DNA from 2 places in the Peribacillus sp. TH14 genome. Region 1 is predicted to be linked to the other one. Evidence: predicted binding sites of a transcription regulator. Region 1 holds the regulator's gene; the other holds the start of a gene.
What was found. Region 1 encodes LexA, which represses DNA repair genes until DNA is damaged. Its sites were predicted from a motif close to CGAACATATGTTCG; they were not measured.
Positions count from the first base shown of each region.

Region 1 (16,139 bases):
GAGTTAAGTGCCTAAAGAAATCAAACATCCAAAAATTTCTCAGACTCTAAAGATAGGTTTTCTTAGCTTTAAAGCGCAACCAGAACATGCAGGCATTGATTATTATGGCCATGGAATTTTATTGGGTGATTCAATTGTAATGGATCCATCCACAGGTGAAGTTGTATTGAAAGTAAACCTAGATAGTTACCTTAGTGAAGTTTACGTTTTTTATTTAAAACTGCTGATAAAAAAAGAACTCTTGGATCAAACCCAGAAAGACAATCTATTTGTTTTTGGAAGGCAACATGAGTTATCGAAAAGAAAGGATTTAATTAAATCTATGAAATGAATTATTTAGTACACTAAGACTAGGAGCAATTGGCGCAATCGAAGAAATTGCAAATAAGATTAATAAAAATATTTGAGCTCTCTTTCCTTTGTAGGAGATAGGGCTTGTTCCTTATAGAAAGACAAATCATCCTGAATTTCATGTCAAATATCGATAATAATACACTAATTTCAATTTAATAATTTTCTCTAAGAAATTGTACTTTAATCTTTTGGATACATTCGGATGTGCAATTGTAACTGTCCAGGGAGATATTTACCTAATAAAGTAATATCGAAGAAGGTAATAAGTACATAAATAAGTATAAAAATGTTAAATTCTCTAGCGCAGGTTCTTTACTAATTGTTCCTATCTGCTTCTGTTCAATAGTTGTGTGCTATATTTGAAGTTGAGATGCTGTCACCCTATACTTTGTATGGGAATTAATTCGACAAATCATAGAAAACTTCTATACTATCGGGAATTCACTACTCCTAAGCAAAAGAAAAGTTGAAGTTGTGAAAAAAAGACTTTGGGGAAAATACAAAACAAATGGCTTTTTTATGAAGAAATCTTATTCTGAAAATAGGCAAATATACGATCTAACTAGAAGAACAAAATAAGAATCAGTATAGGTCAATCCAATTATTGTTGGCTTTTTTGTTCGATAATGGGATGATGCCACAAGTTAGTAAGCTGATAATGCAGTGATTTAAGAATAATCTAATTAATAATTTAAAGTAATATATTCTATTAGAGGTGTTGGATTATGAGGTCGTTCAAATATACAGTTTGTTTTATTAAGCAAGGGAGTAAATTGCTCATGCTTAATAGAGAAAAAGCGCCAATTATGGGGGTTTGGAACGGTGTGGGAGGGAAAATTGAAAGAGGAGAATCACCAGAGGAAACTGCTCTGCGTGAATTAGAGGAAGAAACTGGTATACACTTAGAAGATTTTTTCTCACAAGGTACAATAACATGGGAAACTGCAGAGGGTGTAATCGAGGGGCTTCATGTTTTTTTAGGTGAGTTAGATAGCAGTCATGTATATGAGACACCAAAGAAAATGCGAGAAGGTATTTTAGATTGGAAGTCAATTGACTGGATACTCGACCCTCAAAACCTTGGAATTCCAGAGAAAATACCTCACTACCTGCCAGTATTATTGGAAAAAGAAGGGGTTCATATCTTCAGCTATATGGATGGTAATATGATACATGAGGCTAATTAGCTATCATTAAACTAGAGCTTTGATAAGTTTAATATGAAAAATGATAAAGTCAGCATAAATATTGTTGGCTTTCTTATTGTGGGGTTGTATTGATTAATTCTATAACATGTAACAAAAGTAAGATTAAATACACTTATCAAATCGGAAATGAATTTTTTAGAAGCGGCTATAAGTAGCACCGAAATAAAACCTATGCCGACCTTTACCTTTATAGCTGAATAATGTTAAGTGTTGTATTGATTGAGTCGACATTTTATAATGTTGGCTTTTTGTTTTCCCATCCTGATGCCGATAAAAATGTTGTAAACTTTTTTTGAACCAAAAATTGGCCGAAGTGCACCTGCTACAGATTTTAGAGATTTTATTTATGAGAGTACCTCTTGAATGAGATGGACCTATGTTTATTAATAAGATATAGATATACTAGTCATACTTTATCTCTACATTGTTGAAGCATCTCTAGTTTTTTTCACTCATTTTTAGAAAGATTGCAGGTAATAGATTGCTAAAGCACAAATATAGACTTAATAAAGACTTGTAAAATGAGAAAAGGAGGTTTTGGATATTCGGAAAATACAAAAAAAGGTCTAGGAGGAGAAAATAATTGAAAAGAAATTTAATTAAATATATCGTTTTTCTAGTCCTCATTTCAACAATATTAGTTATGGTTAAGCCAAACATTACCTCGGCAGGGAAATTAAAGCCGCCATCTGAAACTTTCACACCAGGGGATTGGTTTCTAGGAGATATCCCACCTAATCTAGATGTAAATAAACCACCAATCGTATTTGTTCAAGGAAAAAATGGGAGTTCAACTAGCTGGTACGGAGAAACGGAATATCATGGTGTAAATGATATGTATACAAAAGCATATGAAGCGGGTTACCAAACTGTTTTTGTTCAGCTCTATGATGCGGCTGGAAATGGTTCAGTAAGCCAATATACTAATGGTAGGCTTTTAGCATCAAAACTTGCTGATATCAGTAACCATTTTGGGGGAAGAAAAGTTAATATTATAGCTCATAGTAAGGGAGGGCCAGACACTCAAGCAGCCCTTGTTCACTATGGAGCACATCTTTATGTTGGAAGGGTTATAACTCTGGCTTCTCCTCATCATGGTTCTAACTTAGCTGATTTAGTTTATAGCTGGTATGCGGGTTGGCTGGGTTCGTTGCTTGGTCAAAAAGATGATGGAACATACTCTTTGCAAGTAGGAAAAATGGCAGAATTTCGTTCAGTCACAGATAACCATGTAAACTCTCGAAAAAATAAGTATTACACCGCTACAGGAATGAATAGAGGTCCAGCTCTTTCCGCTTTATCAATGGGAGGACAATATTTATCTTCTTATGGAGAAAATGATGGTCTAGTAAATGTATGGAGTGCAAAATTACCTTATGCTTTCCATTTGTTTACTGATCCAAACTTAGATCACGACAACATACGCATAGGTTCTGCTGTCTTTTCAAGAATTGAACCATACTTAAGAAGTGATTCAATTGCTGGAGTTCCAAGTTTAAATACTAAGTCAACACAACAAGTTCAAGATGAGATTATTAAAACTGATATTTCTCAAACAGTTCATGGAGGAATGCTGCAACAACATGCCTGGATCGAGCAAACCTTCAATGTTAATGAACCAACCTCTGGTAATGTAACGATATACACAGCCTCAGATGATGTAGAGGTGGAATTAATTTCTCCATCTGATCAAACATATTTACCCTCCTTACAAGTAATCTCTACTGAGAATAAATCATCCTTTTTTTCTGGTGCAACTATCCAAACATTTAAAAGAAATAGCCTTGAAGTTGGAAACTGGAAGGTACGAATGAAGACTAAGTCACCAAAAGATGCATTCCTGTTAACAGCACAATTTAATGAAATGGATCCCATTACATTAAGTATGTCCGGGAAAGTAAAACAAAAGGATGCAAAATTCTTAATAAAGACTCCGATGAAAAATAAATATAAGTCAACTAGCACCACCTTTACTGTTCATCTTATTGATGAAGATGGAAATGAAATTGCTAAAAATAGCTCAATAAAAGAAATTGATACAGAGAATTTTTCGGGTGCCTTTCCAGAAGTGCCTAAATCAGGTGTTTATAATATAACGATTGATGTAAAAGAAAAAAATATAGATGGTACTGAAAGAACTCGTACTTTGATTCGCTCAGTCTATATTGAAAAATAGAATAAAAAAATTAGGAAATAGCCCTCTCTTTATTGAGAGGGCATCTTGTTTAGGGGATACAGGGAGAAGAGCGTTATGCAGAAGCAATAAGGCTCTCTTTATTTTATTTAAAGATTTCTACTTAGGAAAATTTGTTAATAAAACAATTCGATGTGTGTATTTTTAGGAATTAACTATGTAGCTTAAACTTGAATTCAAAAGGAGAATAAGGTTTAAGAATATTTGCATCTGCAGAAAAAGCTGCAAACCGCTGTTTACTTAATCCTTATTTTGATTAGAATCTCTATATGACAAAATGGCAGTTTTGAGCGCAGCATAATTGCCTATGCTTGCGTAACCATAGAACCAGCCCATGAAAATGCCTGCTACAAAGTGATGACGATGGCTAATGAAAATGGAAATGATTAATCCTAGAACTATAGCAATTGTAGGTATGAATTTTGGAGGGATATGAAACATGATCTTCAAAATTTGAGTCAAGATTATGATAGTTGGGATGGCTATTACTGCATCCCAAAAGTTTGTATGGATGGTTGGGAAATCCAAATAATAACACCACTTTCACGAGAAAGTAAAGGAAGGTTTATTTAATTAATTTTTACCATCAATAAAGTATTTATACCTTAAGATTTAGACCGATTAAGAGGAATGTTTAAATGCTCTTGATTTGACTTGGTTTGAGGGTTTTTCATGGTTCAAAATAAAAAACTTTGAATCCATTACATAATGGTGGATTCAAAGTTTTTTTTGATGTAAGTCATCCCAAAGTTCTTCCATTAAACCATCCATTTCTTTTCTTTATTTATATTGTTCTTCCTAGGATACCTCGATAGTAATACCTTCAAAAGTCAATACGTCTCCGACTTGAGTATTTTTCGGAAGTGAGTTTCTGGACAGTCTTTCCTTTCCCCGTTTACTTGAGCTAGTTCACCTACAGAACGTTCAATTATCTCATAAATCATCCTTTTTCACCGTCTTTACTCTTAAAGATTTAAAGATTGCCCGATACACCTTTTGGACAGTTATTAAACGTTTAACTACAGTAGAAGTAGGAGAGCAGTAAAAAAATGAGTAGGGAGCAAGATTTGGTTTTATGAGTAAAAACTTTCCTTAAGCACTTTCATCCGTACTGAAAGATCGAAACGAGGTATTTTGCCTTTTTAATACATAGGTACTGTTAACTGAAATATGAAGTCAAAGATCGCTTGATAGATTAAAGAGAAAAAGTAGATACTCCTATTAAAAACGATTTCTACTAAAAAATAAAAAATTCACAAAAACATAGTCTTCCATATGCATATTGATGGAATATGGGACATAAATTAGACAAACAAAAAAAGCGCAGTTAGCGCTTTTAGTGTATTTGTCTATACAGGCCTATTACTTTTCCAAGTATCGTGACACCTCTTAAAATAATTGGTTCCATATTTGAATTTTCAGGCTGAAGCCGTATGTAATCCGGTTCCTTAAAGAATCGTTTTACCGTGGCTTCATCATCTTCAGTCATGGCTACTACGATATCTCCATTATTGGCATTGCTCTGTTGTTTCACGATGACATAATCCCCATCATGAATTCCTGCTTCAATCATACTTTCTCCCATGATTTCGAGCATGAATACATGATCATCATGAGGAACCATACTTTCGGGAAGTGGGAAGTATTCTTCTATGTTCTCAATGGCGGTTATCGGCATGCCTGCTGTTACTTTCCCAAGCAACGGCACGTTAACGACATTAGTCTTAGGTATAGTGTTGGCTTCCTCTATGTTTAAGATTTCAATGGCCCTCGGCTTAGTAGGATCACGTCTGATTAGTCCTTTACTTTCCAAACGAGATAAATGTCCATGTACCGTTGAACTTGATGCAAGTCCCACTGCTTCGCCAATCTCTCTTACGGAAGGTGGATACCCTTTTTGGCGAACCTCTTCTTTAATGAAATCAAGAATATCTTGCTGCCGTTTTGATAGTTTAGTCATATGTGCACCTCTTCTCCAAAGTTCTTTGCTTTATTATAGCATGGCCCCTATTTCTATACAAACATAAGTTCGAATTTTGTTGTTGACTGAAACAAACGTTCGTACTATAATCTGGGTATAAGATACGAACGAACATTCGCCTTGGAGGGATATTTATGAAAAAGTTGTACAAAAATTATATTTATACGATTCTATTAGCGGGATCAGTATTTATCTTTTCAATTTTATTCTCCTGCACATTAGACAAAAATCAAAAAAATAATTTTCTTTCAATAGAAGTAAATGAAGGTGATACCTTATGGGAGATTGCAGAAAAATATGAAGAAGCTGATTTGACAAAAAAAGAATTCATTGGTTGGATAGAAGAGCACAACGAAGTCAGTGCAGATTCAATTAAACCTGGTCAAGTCATCGTCATTCCGGTTAAAAGTGAAAAGCTTGTTCAGAATTTGGCCAGTCAGCAGTAAGTAGTAAAGGTAGGGTATTATGAAAGCAGTAATTTATTGTAGAGTAAGTACGGAAAAAGAGTCGCAGGAAACATCGTTAGCTAGGCAGGAAGATGAATTAGTCAAATTGGCTGAGAAAATGGATATGGATGTAGTATCTATTATAAAAGAGCAAGCAAGCGGTTACGAATTAAACCGTGATGGTATTTTTGACATGCTGGATCTATTTAAAACTAAAGAGGCTGAAGTTCTATTAATTCAAGACGAAACGAGACTAGGCAGAGGAAATGCAAAAATTGCTCTGTTTCATGTTGTTCTTAAAGAAGGCGTTAAAATCTATACACTTTCCCATGATGGGGAACTTGAGCTATCGGATTCAGATGCTATGGTTATCCAAATAGTCGGCATTGTAGAAGAATATCAAAGGAAACTACATAATTTAAAAATTAAACGCGGGATGTTACGAGCAGTGGAAAAGGGATATCGCCCTCAAAAAAACCTTCAAAACCAGAGTAATTCTACTGGAAGAGACCGTAAGGAGATACCTATTGAAGAAATTGTTAAACTTCGGGTAAATGGATTGACGTTTGCAGAAATCGCAGCCACGTTAAGGGGCTTTGGCTATAATGTATCCAAAGCTACAGTTCACAGGCGCTTTCTTGAATATCAACAGAATACACCTGAAAGTCAATCATAGAACTTGTAATTTCGCTTTTTTTTTAATACGATGTCAATATCCGTACATTAGAAGGAGCGAAATTATGCTATCAAAAGAAAAACTAGCCCGTATTAATGAACTTTCTAAAAAGGCTAAGGCAGAAGGCTTAACAGAAGTTGAGTCTAAAGAGCAAACCCAATTGAGAAGTGAGTACTTGGAAACATTCAGACGTTCTATGTCCGATACGCTGGAAAATGTGAAAGTTGTTGATCCGGAAGGAAATGATGTCACACCTCAAAAAATTAAAAATATAAAGGAAAAAAGAAACTTACATTAATGAATGGGGCTATCTGATGGAACTTTTCATTGGCGGGCCTTCTTATGGTCTTTAGAATTAAAAGGAGAATGCATTCATGTATGTATTCTCCTTTTTAGCTTAACCTAAATAGTGGACTTCTCTAGTTACTAGAAAATTGAAATATTGGGGAAGGATTTAGTGATTTTAGTTGTGATATTAAGCAGGTCACTATAATATAAAGAGGTACATTACAGGAAGGGATGTTTTACAATATGTTAGATAAATTAGATGCACTTTCTATCAATACAATTCGTACATTATCGATTGATGCAATTGAAAAGGCTAATTCTGGTCATCCGGGAATGCCAATGGGTGCAGCCCCGATGGCGTATAAACTTTGGACTGAATATATGAATCATAACCCTAAAAACCCTGATTGGTTTAATAGAGACCGTTTTGTTCTTTCTGCTGGTCATGGATCTATGCTGTTATACAGCCTTCTTCATTTGTCAGGGTATGGCTTATCCATCGATGATTTGAAGAATTTCCGCCAATGGGGTAGCAAAACTCCTGGACATCCGGAGTTCGGTCATACAGCTGGAGTTGATGCGACCACAGGACCACTAGGACAAGGGATTGCAATGGCAGTAGGGATGGCGATGGCAGAACGTCACTTGGCTGAAAGTTACAACCGTGATTCTTATAATGTGGTTGATCATTATACATATAGCATTTGTGGAGATGGAGATTTAATGGAAGGCGTATCTGCAGAAGCCGCTTCATTAGCTGGACATCTTCAGCTTGGAAGACTTGTTGTTTTATATGATTCAAACGATATTTCACTTGACGGCGATTTAAGCCAATCATTTAGTGAAAGTGTAGCTAACCGTTTCAAATCGTATGGCTGGCAATATCTGCGCGTAGAAGATGGAAACGATCTTCAGGAAATTGCGAAGGCAATTGAAGAAGCAAAGACTGACGATGCACGTCCAACATTAATAGAAGTGAAAACCGTAATCGGTTATGGTTCACCAAACCGTTCTGGTAAGTCTGCTGTTCATGGTGCGCCGCTTGGTGCAGATGAGTTGAAACTGACTAAGGAAGCATACAAATGGACATTTGAAGAGGATTTCTATGTTCCTGAAGAAGTGTACTCCCACTTTAATGAAGCTTGCGTCGAAGCAGGCAGTAAAAAAGAAGAAGCTTGGAACGAACTGTTTAAAAATTACAAAGAAGCACATCCTGAGTTAGCTGAACAATTAGTGCTGGCTATAAAAGGTGAATTACCTCTGGAGTGGGACCAGGAAATTCCGGTCTACGAAGAAGGAAAAACATTAGCTTCCCGAGCTTCAAGTGGAGAAGTCCTAAATGCGATTGCCAAAAAGGTTCCTAGCTTTATTGGTGGTTCAGCAGATTTAGCCGGATCTAATAATACAGCCATTAAAGGTGAGACAGATCTATTACCGGGTAATTATAGTGGACGTAACATTTGGTTCGGTGTTCGTGAATTCGCTATGGGAGCAGCTTTGAATGGGATGACCCTTCATGGTGGTTTAAAAGTGTATGGCGGAACTTTCTTCGTATTCTCTGATTATTTACGCCCAGCTATACGTATGGCAGCATTGATGGGTCTTCCTGTTACGTATGTATTTACTCATGACAGTATTGCTGTAGGGGAAGACGGACCGACACATGAGCCTATTGAACAATTAGCTTCATTGCGGGCAATGCCGAACCTTGGGGTAATCCGTCCGGCTGATGGTAATGAAACAGCAGCAGCTTGGAAAGTGGCGATGGAGTCAACTAACAAACCGACTGCCCTTGTTCTAACACGTCAAGGATTGCCAACGATAAAAAACACTTCTGAAACTGCTTATGAAGGTGTTTCAAAAGGGGCTTACATTATATCTGCTTCTAATAAAGATGAAGCGGATGCATTACTTCTTGCGACTGGCTCTGAAGTAAACCTGGCTGTTGAAGCACAGAAAGCATTAGCATCAGAAGGAATTGAAGTTTCTGTTATCAGCATGCCATCATGGGATCGTTTCGAAACTCAATCTAAAGAATATAAACAAAGTGTAATCAACCCGGCTGTTAAGAAACGTCTAGCAATCGAAGTGGCTTCACCGTTTGGTTGGGATCGTTATACTGGCGATGAAGGCGAAATCTTGGCAATTAATCATTTCGGTGCCTCTGCACCAGGTGGTAAGATCATGCAAGAGTTCGGATTCACTGTAGAAAATGTAGTTGCTCGTGTGAAAGAAATGCTTAAATAAAATTCGGAACTGACACCAAACTAGTTTGGTGTCAGTTTTTTTATCGAATCTTCTTAAAGCATGTTGAAAGTGCCCATTATTTACGGTAAATCTTCTATTCGACAAAAAAAGAAAAATATTTCTCCAGCAAACAACATATCTTGTTGGTTTGTCAATATATAATAAGAATAAATAATTTTCGTTTAAATATGTCAATTAAAGGGGAGTAGCCATTATAATATAGAAAATAATGGCGGGTTATCGAAAAATAAAAATGTTCTGGTTTCCAAAATAGGAATGCTAGGAGGCATTGGCTAATGAGAACCTATCAAATTTTTTAATCGAAGATGAATTTGCCCATCATTATTATGGAAGAGAAAAGCTATTTTTCAATTTGTTTTTGGAGTATATTCAAGCAAGGGGCAGACTGAAGAGTATTTTGCAAAAACAAATCGAATTTGTCACCAAGACAGTCCCTATTATCCAATTGCAGGTAGCCATTGAACAGCGTTTGCAAAAAAAGATGAATTTTTGGTCTCAGAATGGAAAATACTATCTAGAAAAAACGAGTGGATCAAGCAAAGCAGTATTAACCATCCATGATGATTCTATTACCCTTAAAGCTGATGGAGACTATGAAGCGGAGACAGCATTCTTTGAATGTATTCGCAAATACGAAGCGAGTTTTCTGGCCATTGATTTTGAACACGAAAAATATGGTTGGTTAAAACCGATAAAAGAAAGAAAATTTGTCTAAATGGGGGACTTTTCAGTAGCGGGTATTGTATAATAACCTTTGGTCTAGTACACTGATGTTAGACAACATGAAGGAGGAAATAGTATGTGGGTTTACATTCTAGTTGGCGTACTGGCATTGATTGCTGGAGTAGTGCTGGGATTTTTCATCGCTCGTAAATACATGATGGATTACTTAAAGAAAAATCCGCCAATTAACGAACAAATGTTGAAAATGATGATGATGCAAATGGGTATGAAACCATCCCAAAAGAAAATTAATCAAATGATGAGCGCCATGAATAAACAACAAACAAAGTAAACCTTTAACTTTAGGGTTTATCAATTGATTGATAGCAATTATAAGATAAGCAAATCATAAACTACCTTATAGAGTGAAACTTTCATCATAAATGGCTATTGTTTTTGCTTTATCTTTTATCAGACTAATTCGAAACCTCTTTCTCTGACTGAAACTAAATCAGAGAGAGGGGTTTTTTTGTGTTGTTCGTGGATTATGCCAAGAAAGGGTTTACCGAGAAAATCTTGAAGAACAAAAAGCAAGAAATTAAACAGTTGAAGAATTTCCTGTAAAAGAGCTATTACTGAATTAGAAAGTATAACTACTCATGACTTAAAGGCATATATAAGGGTGAAACAAAAAGCAGGTTACAACCTCAAAGTATCGTTTCTATGTTTAAGATGATTAAGGCATTTTTGAGTTGGTGTGAGCGAGAGGAATATATAAAGGTAAACGTTGCGACAAAGGTTGAAGCTCCAAAAGTACCACGGAAATTGTTGAAGGGTTTCACTGCTAAAGAAATGGAGGCGACGATGGAGGCCTCTTTCTATAAAAAAACTATCTGGAAACTAGAAACAAAGCCATACTAGTAGGCTGTGGACTGAGGTCAATGGAGATTAAAGGTTTGCGGTCAGAGAATGTACGAGAAACATTTATCTTAGTTAATGGTAAAGGGCAAGGAAAGAATGGTTTTGATCAGTCCTAATCTTAATTAAATACGAAAGGATCAAGAAGGAATAATTCGATGATAGTGATACCACTAATATTTATTTTTTATCCTACACAGGGGTGTCTCATGTGGCTTTAGACAATGTAAATGGAGATAGTGATACAACTTTTAAGAAACTGAAAATTATTATTAATGAAGGAGCAACCATTGTTAAGCCAACCTCATGCAAGGGATGTCTACTAACTGATGAAAGTAAACCTATAAGTGTAACCATTTCACTTTAGGGGGAGTTACAGGTTGCATTTCATGCTTTCAGTCTCAATTTAAAATTAGTTAATCCTAAAATAATCCAAATTTCATCAACTGTATTTACACTCAAGTTGCCTAGCAAAACAACATACGGTTGTCAGTCTATCAAAATTCTTAAAAAATGAGATGCCCAAAGAAACTTATTTAAGTCTGTGGAGAAAAAGCTAAATGAGAGCATGATTCAGCGGGAAGGGAGTATTCGCAAGGCTGCAAGGTATTGGGCGTTACTATAAGACATTAATCCGCAAAATGAAAAAACACGGTCTTAAACCTCTAGTCAGGGGGGAAGTCTCGCCTGCAACCCTGCCATTCACACTGAAGAAAGCTAGTTCCTTATTTGGACTATAGCTAATATCGATTTCATCTTTGCAACTCAAAAATATTATCCAGGCAATAGCTTCAACACAAGATGATGGTAAGGCTAAGAAAGCAAGAATGTATGCGGGTTTCCTTGTAATTACCCATTGGTATCATTGCAGCCTTGATTGGGATGAATGCCTCAATCGTTTTTCAAAACATCTCGCTAACAGAAGAAACGCTGCTGTCTTTGGGACAGTTGCAGTTTCAACAATTTGGTCGGCAATCCCATTTTTAATAAAGATAATAATGACAAGGAATCTCTGAATTTTCACGATTTGCTACAATTTTTATGGGACTGATTCCAATCCCATTATCGATCTTTGCACGAGAAATATTAAGTACGGTCTTCATTGCTAGACTCTGATTCCAACAATTCGGTAAACAATCACAATGACATATACATCAAGGGGATTTGAAACGGTTTTGCCATTCATTAGTACAGCCAATTTCATATAAAAATCAGTCACTCATTTAGATATACATCTTTTAAATGACCGGAACGTACGACTTTAGTTTCTAAATACTTTTCATTATACTCGGAGATATCTCCCCATAACGGAACTCTCCCTGCAACATTGGCACCTGACTTTTGAAGGGCTGCTAATTTTCTCGGATTGTTGGTGATAAGAGTCACTGAATTGGACCGCAGTTTTTTTAACACTCGAATGGCGTCATCATAGTTACGAGCATCATCAACAAACCCAAGCTCCAAGTTCGCTTCCACCGTATCCAATCCATTTTCTTGCAGAACATAAGCCATGGCTTTACTAAATAAGCCGATGCCTCTTCCTTCGTGATTCGCTAAATAAAATAAAGCACCGGTTCCTTGAGCCGCAATCATTTTCATAGCCTGCTTTAATTGAAATCCACAATCACACCGTTTGCTGCCAAAAATATCGCCAGTATGGCAAATACTATGCATACGGATAAGGGCATCGGCAGAATGCTGAAAATCTCCATACAGTAACACACTGGATTGCTGCATTTCCGCTAAATTGGAAGAGGCCAAAGTTTCAATGATCTTTTCCGTATTATAAGAGCCGTCATCACAAAAATGACCTGCCATATTCTCACAACGTAACCAGCAATACCATTGGAATATGGTTGTTTCGCCTTCTAAGTTAACGGGTAATTTGATAGGGCCTACTAAATAAATGGATTTTTCACCACTTTTAATAACGTTAATTTTATCTTCTAATATCAAAGCCACTTTTTCATTAATCATATAAACTTCCTCCTGATGCTTCAAAATATTATTTTGGGCAATTTATACTACGCTTAACAGTTCTGTTCATATTGTACCCAATCCATTCTTTTGTGAATCTTTTGTTTTAATAAGAGGCAGGAAAGAATAATCTAACCGTTTAAAAGGTTTTTGGATGCTTTCTTTCCGAATTGTTTGAGCATATAGGCATCATCTACAAGTTGAAATAAACCCACGGGGCTGAGAAATAGAAAGAACACCTATGCTACGTGTTCAGACATGTAGTTTAATTTTGCAAAGAATGCTTATTTCGGAATAATAATACATCCATGGATTTACTATGGCCACTCTTTTACAATTAGAGAGAGATGATCTTCTTTGAGCTTTGAATCCTTCCGACTTTTGCGCGGAGTGAAGGATCCTATTTCAGACATTTCCATGACAGTTTCCCTTACGGTATATGCTCTAATCATGCCTTTTTCTTATCCAGGCTATGCCCTACCGGTAGTAGAGAAAGTATCTAGAGGTGAAATGGATTGTGATTTTAGTTAGTTTATAAACAATTATCACTTAAAGTAAAAATGGGCGATCAATTCCCCATTGATATAAAATCTTTTCTGGGAATATAATCCTAAAAATAAGAATAAAGATTGACAATCATCCATCATCATAATACGATATTTTACAGAATAAAAAGAATTATTCGTTTATTTTTTGTCGCAATTCCAAAACCGGGTTTTATATTATAAAACAAAAACCTCCTTGTATATACATATTATCCAAGCGTTAGCTCTGGCTTTTTCTTATTTTGGAAGCGCTGCCAATTATGGCGTTTTAAATATCAAGGAGGGATAAGGTATGGAAGCAAGAATAGAAACAAAGCAAGAAAAGCCATTAAATATTGGCCGGAAATTTCGCTGGACCGTCGTCATCTGGTTATTGATCGGAGGAATAATAAACTATCTAGATCGGGCTAACCTCTCCATTGCAGCTCCTGAAATGATGAAAGAACTCGGACTAAGCGTAACCGAAATCGGGTTATTGGGAACCTTTTTTTCTTGGAGTTATGCATTAATGCAGCTTCCTTCCGGCTGGCTGATCGATCGGTTCGGTACCAAAAAGGTGTATACAATCGCGCTTATTTGGTGGAGTGGTGCGACCATTTTAACGGGAGCTGTTCATAAAATGAGTTCATTTATTGCTGTACGGATTTTACTTGGAGTAGGTGAAGCACCTTGTTTTCCGACGATGGCTAAGATCACATCGTATTGGTTCCCTAAAAAGGAACGAGGCTTGGCGACTGGAATTTGGGATTCTTCGTCCAAATGGGGCCCAGCCATTGCACCGCCACTGCTCGTTTTCATTATGGTGACTTTTGGGTGGAGAGCACTGTTTTATATAACTGGTGTGATCGGCATTATATTCGCGATCGGTTTTGTGATTTTTTATAAAAATCCTGAAAAAAGTCAAAGACTATCCAAGGAGGAATTTGAATACATTAAGTCGGAAGGAGGTGGAGTGGAGCAAGGCATTCAATCATCAAAAATCAAATGGGGTTCGTTATTTAAATATCGAAGCGTATGGGGAATGATTCTGGGCTTCTTCTGTACCATCTGGATCTGGAATATTTTCCTTGTCTTCTTGCCCCTTTATTTGTTCGATGTCCATCATGTCTCACTAAAAGAAATGGGTATATATGCTGGTATCCCCTGGCTTGGCGGAATCTTTGGTAATATTTTCGGAGGATATCTTACTAAAAAATGGGTGGACAAGGGAATTACTACACCTATTAAAGCAAAGCGTGCCTTAATTAGTATATGTGCCATCTCGGCCGCCATTGTTGTATGTGCAGTTCCGCTTGTCAAAGGACTCGCTATTACCTTAACATTACTGACCCTTGCTCTTTGTTTTATTTCTGCCATTACAGGTAGTGCGTGGGCACTTGCTGGTGACATTGCCCCTCCTTCTATGGTTGCTTCCGTAGGTGCCATTCAGAATTTTGGCGGTTATTTTGGTGGAGCCTTTTCCCCCGTTGTGGCAGGCATGATTGTGGATGCAACTGGATCTTACTCCCTTGCCTTTATATCTGGCGGTTTAATCGCCGGATGCGCCGCAATCTGTTATTGGTTTATTGTAAAACATCCTATTCAAGAATAGTGTAACGAAGGAGGACATAAATTGATTCCAAAAGTGTATATAGCAAGACAAGTACCGGCTGAGGTGGAAGCATATATTTCGCAGTATTGCCAGTGTGAAAAATGGAATGGCCCTGAACCGATTACCCGAAGCCAGCTGTTAAAGCAAATTTCCGATGCTGACGGACTGCTCATCACCGGGGAAAAAATTGATGATGAATTTCTGGACCATGCACCAAACCTAAAGGCTGTCAGCAATATCTCAGTAGGCTATAACAACTATGATCTAGAGGCAATGAAAAAGAGAAACGTAATCGGTACGAATACACCGGATGTGCTCGATGAAACCGTGGCCGATTTAGCTTTAGCCTTAATGCTCTCAGCAGCCCGCCGCCTTCCGGAACTGGACAAGCTTGTAAAGGACGGCAAGTGGGGAAGTAAAGGCGATGAACCCCTCTTTGGCGTTGATGTTCATGGAAAAACATTGGGCATCATAGGTATGGGTAGGATTGGAGAATCTATTGCAAGACGAGGGAAATTCGGTTTTAACATGGAGATTTTGTATCATAACCGGCGAAGAAAACCAGAAGTAGAGGAAACGGTATGTGCAACCTATGCCTCTCTAGAGCACCTTTTGCGGGAATCAGATTTCGTTCTTTTAATGGTTCCTTATACCCCTGAGACGAAGAAGCTAATAGGACGGGAGCAATTCGCACTGATGAAAAAATCTGCAATCTTTATTAATACATCACGCGGCCAGACGGTGGACGAAAAGGCCCTAATCGAAGCACTGCAAAATAAGGAAATCCTTGCAGCTGGTTTGGATGTATTTGATCAGGAACCCGTAGCGCCTGACAATCCGCTCTTAACCATGCCAAACGTGGTAACACTGCCGCATATAGGTTCAGCTACTCATCAAACACGATATGATATGGCTATGCTAGCGGCGAAGAACCTTGTAGCAGCGGTTACAGGAAGGGAGATAGTGAATGTCGTTCCTGAATTGAAAGGACTTCAGTCACTTAAATAGTAAAATTGGTGCAAGGCACCAA
Region 1 is NZ_JAEKEK010000001.1:5,750,025-5,766,163, reverse strand. Features, by position in the region: gene JFU50_RS27655 (hypothetical protein) at 8-331, shown strand; gene JFU50_RS27650 (NUDIX hydrolase) at 1,080-1,541, shown strand; gene JFU50_RS27645 (esterase/lipase family protein) at 2,206-3,738, shown strand; gene JFU50_RS27640 (hypothetical protein) at 3,997-4,284, opposite strand; gene lexA (transcriptional repressor LexA) at 5,093-5,716, opposite strand; gene yneA (cell division suppressor protein YneA) at 5,872-6,183, shown strand; gene JFU50_RS27625 (YneB family resolvase-like protein) at 6,203-6,859, shown strand; gene JFU50_RS27620 (DUF896 domain-containing protein) at 6,924-7,157, shown strand; gene tkt (transketolase) at 7,391-9,394, shown strand; gene sirA (sporulation inhibitor of replication protein SirA) at 9,684-10,130, shown strand; gene JFU50_RS27605 (YneF family protein) at 10,215-10,430, shown strand; gene JFU50_RS27600 (hypothetical protein) at 10,802-10,999, shown strand; gene JFU50_RS27595 (hypothetical protein) at 11,208-11,363, shown strand; gene JFU50_RS27590 (hypothetical protein) at 11,859-12,020, opposite strand; gene JFU50_RS27585 (GTP cyclohydrolase II) at 12,212-12,973, opposite strand; gene JFU50_RS30495 (hypothetical protein) at 13,355-13,504, shown strand; gene JFU50_RS27580 (MFS transporter) at 13,811-15,109, shown strand; gene JFU50_RS27575 (2-hydroxyacid dehydrogenase) at 15,131-16,117, shown strand.

Region 2 (16,139 bases), 5.1 Mb from region 1:
TCCTGCTCTATTGTGGGCACATTCTGTTCATAATATTGAAACAATGAATTAAGAACAGTTGGTGCCATATGCATAATGGAAACCTTATGCTTTTCAAGCGCATTAAATATCAATTCAGGGGTAGTTTTTCTTAAACAAACTTGAGTGGCACCATTGGCCGTATAATAAAATGGAGCGCCCCAGCCATTCACGTGGAACATTGGCAGAACGTGCAAATATGTATCGCGATCATTGACTCTGATATGATGCATCGCACCTAGTGCATGCAAATAGTTATTGCGGTGAGTCAGCATGACCCCTTTAGGGTTACCGGTCGTTCCGCTTGTATAAAGGAGACTCGAAACATCATTTTCATCAACTTGCTCCCGATCGAAGCTCTCTTTATCAAAATGCTCCAACCATTTGTTGTAATCGGTTTCATTTATTTCTTCCTCTTTATAGTGCACAATGATATGTTCCACTGATTCAAGTTGGTCCTTAACAGATGAAATAAGATGGTACAAATCCTGGTCTACGAAAAGCACCTTGGACTCACTATGATTCAAAATGAATACATAATCAGCAGGAGTTAACCGGATATTCAAAGGAACAATTACGGCTCCAAGTTGAAATACCCCATAAAAGCCTTCAAGCATTTCAATCGAATTCGGTGCCAAATAAGCCACTTTATCTCCCTTTTTAATTCCAATATCCCTTAACCCATTAGAAAGCTGGTTGACACGGCCATTTAACTCCAAGTACGTTAAGAGCTTATCATCTCCAATAATAGCTTTCTTATCGCCATATAGTAAGGCTGCTCGATCCAAAAAATGCGATAATACCAAAGGTACGTTCATCTCATCACCTCTTATTTTATTTGAAAATTGCGAATTTATCATTATATTACCATATCTGTATCTTATTATCCAATGACATTTATCACTGTTCTATAACAATATGAAATAGACAGATGAATCACATCAATAAGGAAACAACATACAATACATTGAAACTTCCAATAACAAGGTAGGCTTACTGCCTATTCACTCGGGAAAAAACAGAATAAAAAAAGGGTGATTTTTCATGCCGGCTATCGTAGGAGTTGTTCAAGTTATTAACGTCGGTAGCAGTGGAGTTGTCCATATTGGCGACGTCTTTAAGATAAGTCCATATTCCACTTCAAAAACATTTGCAGGTGCTGGCTCTTTTAATACAGGGGAATCCGTTTCACTATATAATGCCTACAGTACCACTAATACGTATGATTCTGATGGTATTGATCAGCCATTGGTATTAAATCTCTAGCCGTATTATTTTAGAAAGGAGGTCGCCATGATCTTCAATATCCACCAAACGATTCAAATCAATATGATTAAAATTGAAAGCATAGCCAATTCATCCGTTTTTCAAATAGGCAGCGCCGGAGTGATTAAACCATACTCCGAGTTAGCCAATACCGGGGGATACACTACAGCCGCTCCTCAGATTGAGGCTGATGTAGTTCCAGAGACCACTTTCGTCCCATTTAGACCTCCAAATTCTTAGGCATTCACCTACATCCATCAATTTCATATACTGTCATATATGAAACTTATATCAGGTAAAGTTGAGGTGTTGAATCGTGAATCATGATTTATATTCATATTCCATACAAATGCAGCGTTTTCTTGAAGCCCAGGATAAGCGGATTATGAAACTTGAACACGAACTCAAACGCCTGACAGATGAACTTGCCGAATTGAAAAAAAAACCGCCAATCCACGTTGATAAAATTGAATATAAATTTGATCAATTAAAGGTCGAATCTTTAGATGGAACGCTGAATATCGGTTTAAACCCTAATGATTTAAGTAACATTGATGAATTTGCTGTAAATAACCAAACGGTCCCACCTGCACCTTATCTATTTCCTGGCCGGGAGATTGTCGCACAGGAAATCTACAACGAGATTCTTTCAGACTTAGAAAATATGATCAGTGATACGGAAGGACAATTGAAAATATCTCTTGAACCTGCCTATCACGACTTCATGAGACAGGATGTGGAGCGCCAGCTACATCAACGCATCAACATGTATTTTGATAATCTTACGTTTCCAGAACGCGCACCGCAGCAGCGGGATAACGTTAAAGAAAAAATCAGAGAAAAAGTAAAGTCTGATATTCAGGCAGCTTTGATTCAATTCATTACCAACTCACAAGCCGAGACAGGAGGAAATTCAAATGGAGTTTAATGTAACCAATCACCAACTATGTGTTGGCGATATTCAAATTACCGGGGTAGCAAGCTCTGCTTTATTTCTCATTGGGGACGTCCAAACCGTCCAACTATCTTCCGCATTCGATACGCCCCCAGAATCTTTTATCGTCGGACCATTTGTTCCGCTAGGTCCAAAAGCATAAAAGACATGTTTTCAAGAATCTCAAAAGTAAAGTCCCTTTCTTCCAAGACGTTAATTTTAAGTTCCACCATGCAAATCGGAGACTGTTCTTATATTGACGGAAATTCACAAGCATTGGCAATTCAGAAGAAAAGCGATAATTTCCAGCCACAAGAATTTCAATTCAGCGATTTCAGCATCTTTAAGAGGCCTCTCTATATTCCGAGGATTGATGAACCTTTTCTTCCACAATTTTCAAACCCTAACCCCTTTATCCGTGTTGGCAATGTCCGCATTATTGGGATATCATCTTCATCCGTTATCAGTGTTGGCAATGTCGGCCATATACGCATGGAATCCAGAGTCCATCACATTCGACAGGTTCAAAAAAAAAATGAAGAGACACAAACAGAGGATGGATCGAATGAAACTTAAAATGAAAAAGGAGGAATTCATATGCCAGCCATTGTCGGCCCAGTTCAAGTATTCAATGTAGCGGATGGAAATCTATTATTCGGTGATGCAGCCGTCATTTCGCCGAAATCTTCCAACAAAACTGTCACTGGATCCGGCTCAGCAAACACAGGTGGAATCGTCTTTACGGCCAGTGGTCTGAACGGAAACAATATCCTTGATATCAATGGAGTCGATCAACCCATTTCAGGGAATAATTAGCCAAACAAAAGCCTCCTATTTCCAGGAGGCTTTTCCCATTACATTTATTTATCAAGCATTTTAAATACTTGCTCTACATCTTTATCACCACGTCCTGATAAATTAACAATTAATATGTCATCCTTTGTTAACTCTTTTGCCAAATTCAGCGCGTGCGCTACAGCATGAGAGCTTTCGAGAGCCGGAATTATCCCTTCTGTTTTGGACAAAATTTGAAAGGCCTCAAGAGCTTCTTCACCTTTTATTGTTACATACTCCGCTCGACCACTATCTTTCAAGAAGCTATGTTCCGGACCCACGCTTGGATAATCCAAACCTGCAGCAATTGAAAAAGTTGGCTGCGGGTCTCCCTTTTCATCCAATAACGTCAAACTTTTAAATCCATGCAATACTGCCGGTACACCTTGTGAAATACTTGGGGCTTCAGCCGGTTCGACACCAACTAAACGGACATTTTCTTCATCGATATAGTGAGTAAAAGCACCGATGGCATTACTTCCACCTCCAGCACAGGCAATAATGGCAGTAGGCAGCTTGCCCTCTTTTTCAAGAATCTGGCGTTTTGATTCTTCACTTATGATTGCCTGAAAATGCTTAACGATAGATGGATAAGGATGTGGCCCTACAGCTGAACCAAGCAAATAAAAAGTATTTTCGTAGTTTTGGACCAAGTCATTTAACGCCTCATCAACAGCATCCTTTAATCGTCCCTGTCCTTTTTCAACTGCAACAACCTTGGCACCCAACAATTCCATCCGAAAGACATTCAGCGCCTGTCTCTCTGTATCTAGCTTGCCCATATAGATAACACACTCTAAACCAAACATCGCACAAGCTGTCGCAGTCGCTACACCGTGCTGCCCTGCTCCTGTTTCTGCAATGATGCGTTTAGCACCCATCCGTTTAGCCAGCAGGATTTGGCCAATCGCATTATTGATTTTGTGAGCACCCGTATGATTTAGGTCTTCACGCTTTAAATAAATTTTGGCTCCACCAATTTTTTTCGTTAAATTTTGTGCATAGGTTAAAGGATTTTCACGTCCCACATATTCTTTTAGATAGTATTGAAACTCCTCTTTAAATTCCGGATCATCCTTATATTTCAAGAATTCTGCTTCTAAAATATCCATTACTTTCTGAAGTTCTTCCGGTACAAAGCTTCCCCCGAACTCACCAAAGTATCCTCTGCTCTCCATCTTACTCGTCATACTCAGCTCTTCTCCTTTAGAAAGGTATTTTATACATTAGTATATAGCAACCTTGCAATATTTTTCAAACAATTCTGTTTATTTTTTAAGTAAAAAGAGTGCCTTAGTATTATCACCTACTGTCTACCTATGTGGGGATTTTTATATGGCAAAACGGTCTTTCCCCGATTGAATATCGAGAAAAGACCATAGCTTAATCTATTCTTTTTTTCATTGTCTATTTGCCAGGGTTTTACGCACTTCTCTTTATACTTCCAATAAATGCGCTCCATCGAAGAAAAATAAATAACGGCTCGTTACTTTTTTATTTAATATTCCTTCGACAGCCCTTGTGTAAAGCTGTAGCTGCATCCGGTATCGATCGGCAAGAATCTCTTTTGCCCCTTCATACCCACTAGCAAAACGACCAGTTATTGTATCCGTTTTATAATCAAGCAACACAAGCCCTTGTTCATCCTCAAAAATACAATCAATAACACCCTGAATCAGAATTTCCTCTTCTCCAGTTGCCCAATCACTGTAAGCCTCTTTAGCCGGCAATGACATTGTAAATGGCACTTCACGGCGAATACTTTGAGCCTTCTGCATTCTTTGACCGATATCACTGTCAAAGAAATCAACAATCGTATCCGGATTCACAGCTTCTTTCTGTTCGTCGGTTAACAACTCGCGTTGAATCAGTTCAACCATCAATTGCTGAATCGATTGAATGGTAATCTCGTTTGATAAGTCGATATGCTGCATGACTAAATGGGTAATCGTTCCTCTTTCAGCAGGAGTTAGTGACTTTTCTTGCATAAAAGTCGGACGCTTCGTGATTGGCCGCTTAAATTTTCTCAACAACTCTGTGGAACTTTGCTCATCCTTCAGTTCATATTGACGTTTTAGTTCAGAAACGGACTGCTTGGAACGATGCACGGAAGCCTCATGTTCTGGGTACTCCCATTTAAGCTGTTCCTTGATATCCTGAGAAAACTCGGAAACCATTTCGACCTTCTCTGACTTCTGAACATGCTCTAGTAATTGCTCTTGTGCGAGTGCCTCTTCATCATCCAGAACTGCCAGCTCTTCACTAGGAATGACAGAGATGGACCAATTTGATGGATGTGACTCCATTTCCCAGCCAAGACCAGCTGCCCCCTGAAAGTCTCGATGACGGACAAGGGATGGACCGATCCAATCAAGATAGCTTTTTGCACCAGCTCGTACATAGTCCTTTAATAACCAATCACCGTGTGTCGCATTACTTGCCCAATTATGCTGCATTTTTTCTGCATCACTGATACTGGAAATTAAATACAGCTTTTCCTTAGCCCTTGTAAGCGCAACATAGAGGACACGCATCTCCTCTGCAATTAATTCAAGCTGCTTCTTCTTCTTAAAAGCCAACTGTGGAAGAGATGGATACGTTATCCGTAATTCAGAATTCACATACTTAGCCGCAAAACCATAATCCTTATCCAGTAAATAAGGCTTTCGTAAATCCATCATATTGAATTGTTTAGAAAGTCCGGCAATAAACACAATCGGAAACTCCAGACCCTTTGAGGAGTGAATCGTCATCAGGCGGACTACATCTTCCTGTTCACCTAAAGCCCGAGCTGCCCCTAAATCATCTCCACGTTCCTGCATTCTATCAATGAAACGCAGAAAACGAAACAGACCACGGAATGAACTCGCTTCATATTGCCTTGCCCTGTCGTACAATGCCCTTAAATTGGCCTGACGCTGTTTGCCACCCGGCATTCCTCCTGCAAAATCATAGAACTGAGTTTCACGATACAGCAACCAGATTAAGTCGGACAATGCCTCCTGCCTGGGAAGCTTTCGCCATTTTACTAGCTTTTTATAAAATGATGAAGCTTTTTCATAAAGCCCAGGATGCTCATCTGAGTCACTCTTTCTGTAAAAATCAGCTAATGCTTCATAATAGCTACCTGTATGGAATAAACGGACCTGCGACATTTCTTCTTCATCCATCCCGACGATAGGTGAACGCAGAACGGAAGCCAAAGGAATATCCTGCTGGGGATTATCAATCACTTTTAATAAGGAAATCATGATTGCTACTTCTGTCGCCTCAAAATACCCTGATGACAAGTTAGCATAAACAGGAATCCCCTGCTTCTTAAATTCTTCCATAATTTGCGGTGCCCATGGCATAGAACGAAGGAGAATGACCATATCACGATAAGTCGCAGAACGGTATTGTTGGGTTTTCATATCATATATCTGATGCTTTTCGTTTATAGTCTTTTTAATGAGCTTGGCCATCAATCTTGCTTCGAGTTGCGCCTTTTCAAGTTCCTCGGCCTCGAATCCGATTTCCGACTCTTCTGTTTCTGAATGGGATTCTGCTCCATCAATTAAATGGAGTTCAATAGGGTTTGGTTTGTCTTCGGGATACGGCGCTCCTTTTTTCAACTGGGCGTCCTCATCATATTTAATCTCACCGACTGTAATCCCCATCAGCTGTTGAAATAAGAAGTTCGTTCCATCGAGAACTTCCTTTCGGCTCCGGAAATTCCGGTTTAAATCGATCCTCAGACCTGATTCGTTCCCATCATGGGTAAAGCGTGTGTACTTTCCAAGGAAAAGATTCGGTTCCGCAAGCCTGAAACGGTATATCGACTGTTTGACATCGCCCACCATAAACAGATTTCCACTATATTCTCCATCTGCCGTCACCAGTTTTAAAATTGATTCCTGAACTAGATTGGTATCCTGATATTCATCGACAAGTACCTCTTTAAACTGTTTCCGATATTCAATAGCGGCTGCTGATGGCTTTCGTTCACCATCTACGGTTTCCTCTGTCAAGATTTGAAGACAGTAATGCTCCAAATCAGCGAAATCGACCAAGTTTTTTTCCGCTTTTGCGGCGAAGAATCTTTCGTCAAACTGTTTAACGAGCATAACCAGGGTATCGACATATCCCTTCAGTTCTCTTATATCACGTAGATAACTTTCGGGTTTACGAGAAAATAACTCTTCCTGCAACGATTTTATAATTTTCTTTGCCTTATCACGATATTTGGTAGCCTCATCCGCAATATCTTTGATAAAGTCTGCTCCCGTGCATCGTTTTGCCGTACCAAACTTCACGTTTTGAATTTCTTCATAAAGAGCGTTCCAAGAGTGATCTTTAACTCCCGATAATTTGGCAACAAGAGCAAGGTCAGCTAAATAATTCTCTGCCCTTGGTGCTGGCCCCCCTGGTACCTTTGTCAGTTCGAGGGAGCGCTCCAATAAATCCTTGGCTGTATCCAACTGCAAACCAATATCGAATTTCAAGGACTCGATAAATGTAAGATCGTCTATTCCTGCATCATCAGCCAGATCATACATGGCAGCGGCACTATTTAGCCATTGATTTGGATCTGGATTCGATCGCGAAAAATCATAGAGAGATCGGACTATATTCTGAAGTGCATCGTCGTTTCGATCACTTGTAAAAGCATCAACCAAATTAAAGAACTCTTCATTATCACTCTGACCATACTGCTCTTCGAAAAGCACTTCCATTACTTCATCACGTAGTAACTGTGCCTCTGTAGAGTCCGCAATTCGAAAGCCTGGGTCGATTTCCGTCAGATAATAATACTTCCTAATCACCTCTAAACAAAAGGAGTGAAGCGTGGAGATCGAAGCTCGATTAATCAAGCTCAACTGCTTACGCAGATGCTGTGAATGCGGATTTTCATTAATCGCTTTTTCTAATGCCTCGCTGACCCTGTGACGCATCTCGGCAGCCGAAGCATTCGTGAATGTCACAACAAGGAGTTCATCAACATCAATCGGATCATCTTCTGAAACAACCTTTTGAATAATCCGATTGACTAGCACCGCAGTTTTCCCTGAACCTGCCGCCGCTGCAACCAGAATGTCCTGATTTTTTGCCCAAATCGCTTTCCATTGATCTTCCGTCCAAGTAACGTCACCCGGAAGCGCAGGAATTATTGTTTTACTCATCTTTCACCCTCCCCTCTTAATAAATCCAGAACATCATTTTGTTTCTTCTGTGCTAAATTCCTAAATTGATTCTCCTCCAAAGACTGATCGAATTGACATACTGATTTAAACGAACAGAAGGTACATGGGGTTTTTTCCTTTAATTTATATGGTGTGATATCTACGTCACCATCGACCATTCGATCACCAGCCTCCTGATAGACCCGGCGTACGTGATGATTCAAAAGTGAAAACTCTTCCCTACTCGCAACTTTGGAAGCTGCTAAAAGCGATCCATCCTTTTTAAATCCAGCTGGAATGATGTCAGATTTACTGGAAGTCTCTATATCAAGCGATGTATCCATCATCTGAATAACATTTGTATGATCTAATACAAGTCCATTCATTTTAAAGCTCTTATAGATTTCTTCCTCAATTTTATCCAAACTGAGCATACCCTTTGATTTAACAACCGGATTATGAACATGAAAATACAAAACACCAGCTGGAATCGCTTCTTTGCCGATAAGTGAATGGGAGTGGGTAACGACGATATCGAGATATGTCAGCATTTGCAGAGCAAGTCCATAGTACACTTCACTCATGTTTAGCTCCTTTTCACTCGATTTATAATCGAGCACTCGCAAATAGACACCCTCACCTTCTTCCGATTTATCAACACGATCAATCCGCCCAATTAATTCCATTTCCGTCCCGTTTTTCAGTGTGAATGAAAGTGGCGGCAGCTCTCCATTTTTCCCGAAGCCAAGTTCCAATCCTATTGGAGCAAATCCGCTCACCTTGGCATGTTCACTTAAGACGATTGATGCCCGACCAATTACATGTTCCAATTTCCTTCGCAAATAATGATGTCGGTTCGTACTTAACAAAATCTGATTTTGAAGCTTTGGAGCAAGCCTTTCCACTGCGTTTCTAGCCAATTCCAAGCATTGCTCTTTTGTCAATGAAGACCAAGGAATATCATTTTCCTTTAAATAATCCGAAATCATTTTTAGCGCTCCATGGAACATTTCACCAATATCCGGTGCATCCAGACGAAAAATCTGCCTTTCCCTTAATTTCAAACCATGAGCAGCGTAATGGGAAAACGGGCAGCTATTAAACATTTCCATCCGCGATACACTTGTAAGAATGCTTTCACCATATAATTGCTTACTTGTTTCTTCAGATAATTTCTTCGTTTTATTTTGGTAAAAAAGACTCGATAATACCTTAGCTGCTGCGGGACCAACCATTTCATCTTCAATAATGGTATTGTATACATCCCACCAGAGTGAATGGATGGGGTAGTTTCGTTTTTTCAACTGCAATTGGGCAGCCAGATAAGACAGGGCCACATCATAATTCGCGGCATACTTCACCTGCTCCTCAGCAGACAGGTCCGATGGGTCGTTCATATAAAAAGAATCGGTAACGTGCGGCAGGACGTCCCTTACCCTCTTTAAATAAGAAGAGGGTAAGAGAGCTTTTCCTTCCTCATCGGCAAGCGGATACGATAAATAGAGCGCTTCAGCCGGTGTAGTAAATGCTTTATACGCTGTAAACTCCTCATCCAAGAGGCGAACCTTCGAGCTTGGGGCAACGTCAAGCCCACTTGCCAAAAGCGTTTCGCGATCACTATCGGAAAATACTCCATCAGATACAGCTTTTCCTGGCAAGACCCCTTCATTTAGACCAATGACAAAAGCTGTCTTAACATCATCAAGACGAGATAGATCGAGATTAGCGACAAGGACTTGGTCAATTGCCGGCGGTACTAAAGAAAATTCAAGGGATTCCAGACCTGCTTCAATGATTACCGCAAACTGTTTCATAGAAAGCTCTTCTTCGCTTAACAGCTCGACGAATTGATCTAGCAGGTCGACGACTGCGTTCCACGATTGTTCATGCTCTCTAGCTGAAACCAAATCTCCTGCTTCTTCGGCCTCCAGCTTTAGCTTTTCCAATTTTTCCGGTACATGTAATTCTTCAAGATATAGATAAAGGGCTTCGCATATTTCTCTACCATTTTGAGACTTTTTCACTCGTTTTGAGAGCTTCAAAATGGGCTCAGTAAATAATTGCTTCAGCTCATTCAGTTCCTGCTCAAGCTTCATTTCCTTATCCGTTTGGGCTCGGTCTTCGAGCTCTAGTCCACGGAAGCGGCGGTAGGTCCATCGATCTTTAGAAGTCCACTTACCTCCTTTAATCCCACGAGCAAGCACATAATTTTCAAGCTTATCTACCTGCTCACGCATTCGGTCGTGGCTTTTTTGAAGCGGGAATAGTAGCTCCGTTTTGATTGCCCGAAATACTGGTTCATAACGCCAATAGCCATTTATGATCTCCAATGTCGATCGAATCAGTTCAATCAGGGGATGATTGAGCATAGTTCGTTTTGAATCCACGAACAGTGGAATTTGATAATCCCGAAAAACTGTTTGTAAAATATCTTCGTATGCTTCTCCATTGCGAACTAAAATCGCAATATCCCGAAAGCGGTGCTGTTTTTGTCTGACAAGTGTCAAGATGTTCCGGGCGACCCCTTCAATTTCAGCCCTGCGGTTAACTGCCTGAGCAATCGTTACTTCAGAGGGGTTCTCAAAAGTTCGCGCAGGACGTTGGGCAAAATAGGTTTCCAGATGATTCAGCCCCGGACTCCCACCAAACCTTGCTGTACCGTTTAGGATGCGATCTTCTGCTATTGGAATTCCAGCCCTTAATCCCGCTTGATAAAGCTGATGATACAGATTCCCTGTTTGCCTGAAAAGCTGCAGATCATCAGGCGCATATTGTCTGTAGGGCTGATCTAATGTCAACGCAATTGTTACACTCTTGCACAGCTTCATCATTTCTTCTACAATCAATAATTCCTGTGGTGTCAAACTGTAAAAACCATCGATGTATATATCCGCGTCTCTTATATATGAAGACTCTGACATTTTTTCTATAAGTAAAGTAAAATAGTCTTCAGAATCTAAATATTTTCCAATCATTTCATCCTCAAAAGCCTGATAAACCAGTTCAAGGTCATGTAGTTTATCCTGAATTCCATTGCCTCCCGGTGATGTTTCGGTCAAATAGTTTTGAATGTCATCCGGTTGGATGCAATATTGCTTGAATTCAGCCAGTATTTGTTCCATTTGAGCAATGAATCCCTGCTTATCAGCAGATCGGCGAAACATTTTCAAATCTTCTTTTTTATCATCCATAATCTTTCGTATCAACATATTAACGCCAACACTGTCCAAATGAAGACGGCTCATTCCTCCAGTTTCCTGCAGAACGCGCCAAGCTAGCCTACTAAAACTGAATACCTGTGTCCGTATCATTCCAGCGAGGCCTGGCGTTTTAATTAATTTATATTCCGATAGAAACGTCATCTGATCAGGAACGAGGTAAATTATTGGATTGCCTTCGGGGTCCTTATCCAATCTGGAGCGAATTTCGTCCAAAACATTCGAAGTTTTCCCTGCACCCGATCTTCCTAGTAAAAAACGTAGTGACATCTTTTTCCCCCTTATACAACATAATATCTAGATCTATCATACCAGAAATACTGCCGTCTTTTTGACCTGGTTTCTGTTTCCAGTTACGATTTGTTTCCTATTATTTTACCGTTTCCTTAATAAAAATACCAATCGTACGTTCGTGTTTTAATCAAAAGAAAAAGCCCTCAATAATTTCGGGCTTCCGCAATCATTCACCTTTAAACTGCAAATTAAATTCTTTGATTGGCCAATATCGCACATCAACTTTACCAACTACATTTTCAACTGGTATGTAACCAAAGTGGCGGCTGTCCGCACTTTCAAGACGATTATCCCCCATGACAAACAGCTTGCCATCTGGGACAGTGGTCGTATCAGTGATTTCTTTTAATGTAAAATCACCCGTAAAGTTCTGCCCCGGGAACCCCTCCTTAAACTTCTCAAGATAAGGCTCATTCACTTTCTCACCATTTACATAAAGCCAATCATCCTTGTAACGAATACGGTCACCTGCAATCCCTATAACTCGTTTAACATAATCTTCGTGTGAATTCGCATGAAAAACAATTATGTCAAATCGGCTGATATCCCTGATTTGATAATTAATTTTATTCACAACAAGTTTGTTACCTTCTTCAAGTGTCGGCTGCATCGACTCCCCTTCAACATCATAGCTTGAAAAGAAAAATGTACGGATTAAGATGTAAATAACAAAAGCAATCATGGCTGCTTTTACCCAGTCGGATAAAGAATTTCTGTTTGTTTTTTCCATCTATTTCAACCCCTACTGCTGCATTTATATTCTAATACTTATTTCCCTTCTTCTCTCTTCATGCTTTTATTTAGCCGGACTTCCAGTCTTTTTCCTACATACCATAAGATAAAAATGACAATACCTATGATGATTGTACGCACAGGCTTATGAATAAGCGATACAAGATCATAACCTACGAAGCTAATCGTAAAGATCATCACCGCTTTCCCTCCTATGACAGCTAGTCCATATTGCAACGGGCTGACCTTTGAAAGACCCGCCACTATGTTCACAATAGCCGATGGTGTAAAAGGGAAGCAGAGCAGTATAAACAGCGGTCCGAATCCATGATTTTCTACCCAAACCATTAGCCTTTGCACCTGTTTATGTTTCTGCAAAAGTCGAAAAAGCCTCATTTGACCATATCTTCTAATAACTAAAAAGATCAGAAATGCTCCCGCTACCGCCCCAATCCAAGAAAATAAAAAACCCCACCAGAGACCAAAAGCCGTTGCGTTAGCGAGTACAAACACTACTAAGGGTAAAAAGGGCAAAAAAGCTTCCAGCATCGGTAGCAAAATTCCCGGGATTGGACCGAATGAGCGATATTGCTGAATAAGTGCCGATATATTATCAAGTGTAAACCACTCACGTATAGTATCCAAGTCCATAATTATCTCCCTCGACATGCCGACTATTAAAGCAGCATAAACTTATTAAAAAGCTGTTCTATTTTAGATATATCACTTTCCTCTGAAAAATTGCAAGAATTATTATCCATATATAATCATACTTTCCCTATCTCAGGAAAACATAATCTTATTAACAAAAATTTCATCATTCCAACAAACCGCTTGCATATCAACTGATAATCCATTAAGATGGATTATGGAACATATGTTCTTATTTTTACGAAGCATACATATTAATATGGAAACCTGCTTTTTTAGAAAGGAGCGGTCATGATGACCCGTATTCCAGAGGATGACCGAAATATGATTGAAAAAGCCATCTACCTTCCTATGGTGATTACAGTCTTAAACCGGGATCTCAAGGTCATCGAAATAAGTCCGTTTAAATTAAAAAGGCCCTATTCAGAACTAGTGGAACATGTTTTAAAAGCCGTTCAGGAAGAGCTTGCCGAGGTGCGGCGCTATTTGCGCAAGGAGAATATTAAGGTAAGTGAAATTAAACGCGATGAATCCTTTACGATGTATTGTTTTTTATATAAAGGATACGAGGAACATCATAATTATTTCAATCCTCGCCTTCGCAACAAAACCGAAGACTTATTGTGTAATTACTTTTTCGAAAGAAGTCAACGATCCAAGGAAGTTTAGGGGATGTATTTGTTTAAAACCGCCTATTGAAAGTTATAATAATTTAAATGATGGGCTACTTTTTTCACATTATTTAAAAGGATCTCCTCCCTTTATCTGAAAAGGTTTTATTATTCATTTCAGAAACTTCATGCACTTACTAGGGGTTGTTTATTCCTATATATGAATGTGAATATTTACATTCAAAGAAATTCGTAGAGAGATATATAAGGGGTTAATGGAACGCTGTTGGCTATATTTTTCTTGGAAAAATAGTGTTATAGGCTCAAACTCTTCAGAAGAAGTATCTGTATATCACTCACTCCAATTGCTTCATAACTTTTAGTCAATATAAACACCTTAATTATGGTTAAAAAGGTTCTCCATGATAATAACAATATTGTTAAAGAAAATGACTCCAGAAGATTTAAAGGATTAACACCTTTATTCCATAACTATGTAAATCCATCTGGTGCGTTATAAAGAAGCATTTCTGACTGGATTTTTTCAAAAAGGGCATGTTTTGATCGTATGGTGGGTCTCTTGAAAAAAAGATTGGTCATCTTCTGTCTACGATGTCTCACAAGTCCCCTATTGTTAACAACTAACAACATAAGTATAAGAGATATTAAAATGGCAGATAAACGAAGTATATACGTATTGTTTGGAAAGGGATGTCCCTCTCTTTATACCCCTTACCAAATATTCATTTTAAATGGGGGCATATAAATATCCCCCATTTAAAATGAATATCAGATTCAAACAGCATCTTGGTGTATGAAAGGACTCGTCATGCAATCGTGAATTTCGCAAGGTAGTTTTACAACGCCACCATTTCGAACAAATCCTCTTAAAAAATAAAAGAGTACTAAATTATAAGTATAACAAAATCATTTTCTTTAATATCATGAAACAATTGACATCCATTATACTGATGCCTATACCACTAATAAGTATAATTCGTTTAATATTTTTTATTTTTTTGAAAAAAAGCATTCCACTCAAAACGCTTATGCCATCTGAACCAATACCAGTCCAGATGGCATAAGCCTATCCTACAGGAAGAGTTTGTATGGCCACAGATAATAAATAAAAGCTAATTCCGGCGAAAAAAGACAAGAAATCGTTGGTTAAATTTTGTAAAGCCATCTGTAAGTTTCAATGAAATCACACCGCCAATTTATGCTAATATTGCCATTATTAACATGACCCATGCCGTTTTTATCATTTCTTCTTTACTTATAAAATGCCAATCTCTAACATTCCTCTAATAAAAAATAGAACCTAGCTATATTATCACCTCTTGTTTGTCATTCTATTCCAATGACGTTTTTCACTTTATTTTCAATTGTTATTACGATGATGTCATCTTTAAACCAATGACCCCTATTAAAATAAGACCAAGTGATATAAATTGAGAAAAAACAAATCGTTCTTTAAACCATAATATACCGACTAAAGTGATTCCTACACTACCAATGCCAGTCCATACTCCATAAGCAACTCCAGCAGAAAGTACTTGCATAGCTTTAGAAAGACAGTAAAATGAGAGTAAAAAGCCGATCGTCATCACGTATATAGGCCATTTTTTTCTTGTACCATCCATGTATTTCATTGCAATCGTAGCAATGACTTCCTCAAGACCAGCTATTAATAATAATCCCCAAGCCATTAATGCTCACCTCTTGTTTTCTCATTATCTTTTTTAGTGAATGTCTTCATTCCGATAATTCCTGATAAAAGAATCATTAGAAAGAAAATTTGTCCAAAAGAGTAAGATTCACCTAAAAATACCCCCGCGATATATGTGCCTACAGTTCCAATTCCTACGAATACAGTATAAGCCGCGGCTACAGGAATCGTTTTATAAGAACGAATGAGTAAAATGAAACTTACTGCAATTAAAAGAAAGGTGATTACCCAATCTAAAAAGGAATCTGCATACTTAAGTCCTGATGCCCAAACTACTTCTAAAATACCAGCAACAAGCACTAATAACCAACTCATATTAATCACCTCTCTTACTGAATGAATGTCAGTCATTTTTAATGAAATAAAAAGTATTGGAAAAGATCCAATAACTTATTTATGTTCTAAATAACGCTCTTTTTAAAAAGTTAAATATCTCACCCTTAAATACTTCGAGGGTATCATCTTGCTCATGACTTATAAAAAATCGTTCAGCTGAATTTTCAATAAGGTTTATAATCATTCTAGCCGTCCATTTAACATTAATGTCACTGATTATCTGGTTATTTTTAATGGCATTATCTATTATATCCTCAAGCCAAGAATAATAAGGCTGATATATCGATTCCCATTTCTCCATTGAATAATCTATAGCAAGCCCGGAATAACAAAGGACAATAACATCTTTATGTG
Region 2 is NZ_JAEKEK010000001.1:678,971-695,109, forward strand. Features, by position in the region: gene JFU50_RS03430 (long-chain-fatty-acid--CoA ligase) at 1-836, opposite strand, end outside; gene JFU50_RS03435 (spore germination protein) at 1,063-1,284, shown strand; gene JFU50_RS03440 (spore germination protein GerPB) at 1,312-1,524, shown strand; gene gerPC (spore germination protein GerPC) at 1,601-2,212, shown strand; gene JFU50_RS03450 (spore gernimation protein GerPD) at 2,202-2,381, shown strand; gene JFU50_RS03455 (spore germination protein GerPE) at 2,387-2,794, shown strand; gene JFU50_RS03460 (spore germination protein) at 2,816-3,034, shown strand; gene trpB (tryptophan synthase subunit beta) at 3,079-4,242, opposite strand; gene addA (helicase-exonuclease AddAB subunit AddA) at 4,489-8,214, opposite strand; gene addB (helicase-exonuclease AddAB subunit AddB) at 8,211-11,702, opposite strand; gene lepB (signal peptidase I) at 11,893-12,456, opposite strand; gene JFU50_RS03485 (TVP38/TMEM64 family protein) at 12,495-13,109, opposite strand; gene JFU50_RS03490 (hypothetical protein) at 13,404-13,778, shown strand; gene JFU50_RS31725 (hypothetical protein) at 14,631-14,762, opposite strand; gene JFU50_RS03495 (DMT family transporter) at 15,112-15,429, opposite strand; gene JFU50_RS03500 (DMT family transporter) at 15,429-15,764, opposite strand; gene JFU50_RS03505 (TetR family transcriptional regulator) at 15,844-16,139, opposite strand, start outside.
Region 2: addB (helicase-exonuclease AddAB subunit AddB) is a predicted target of LexA. The motif match lies at 11,832-11,845, and genes of this name have one in related genera.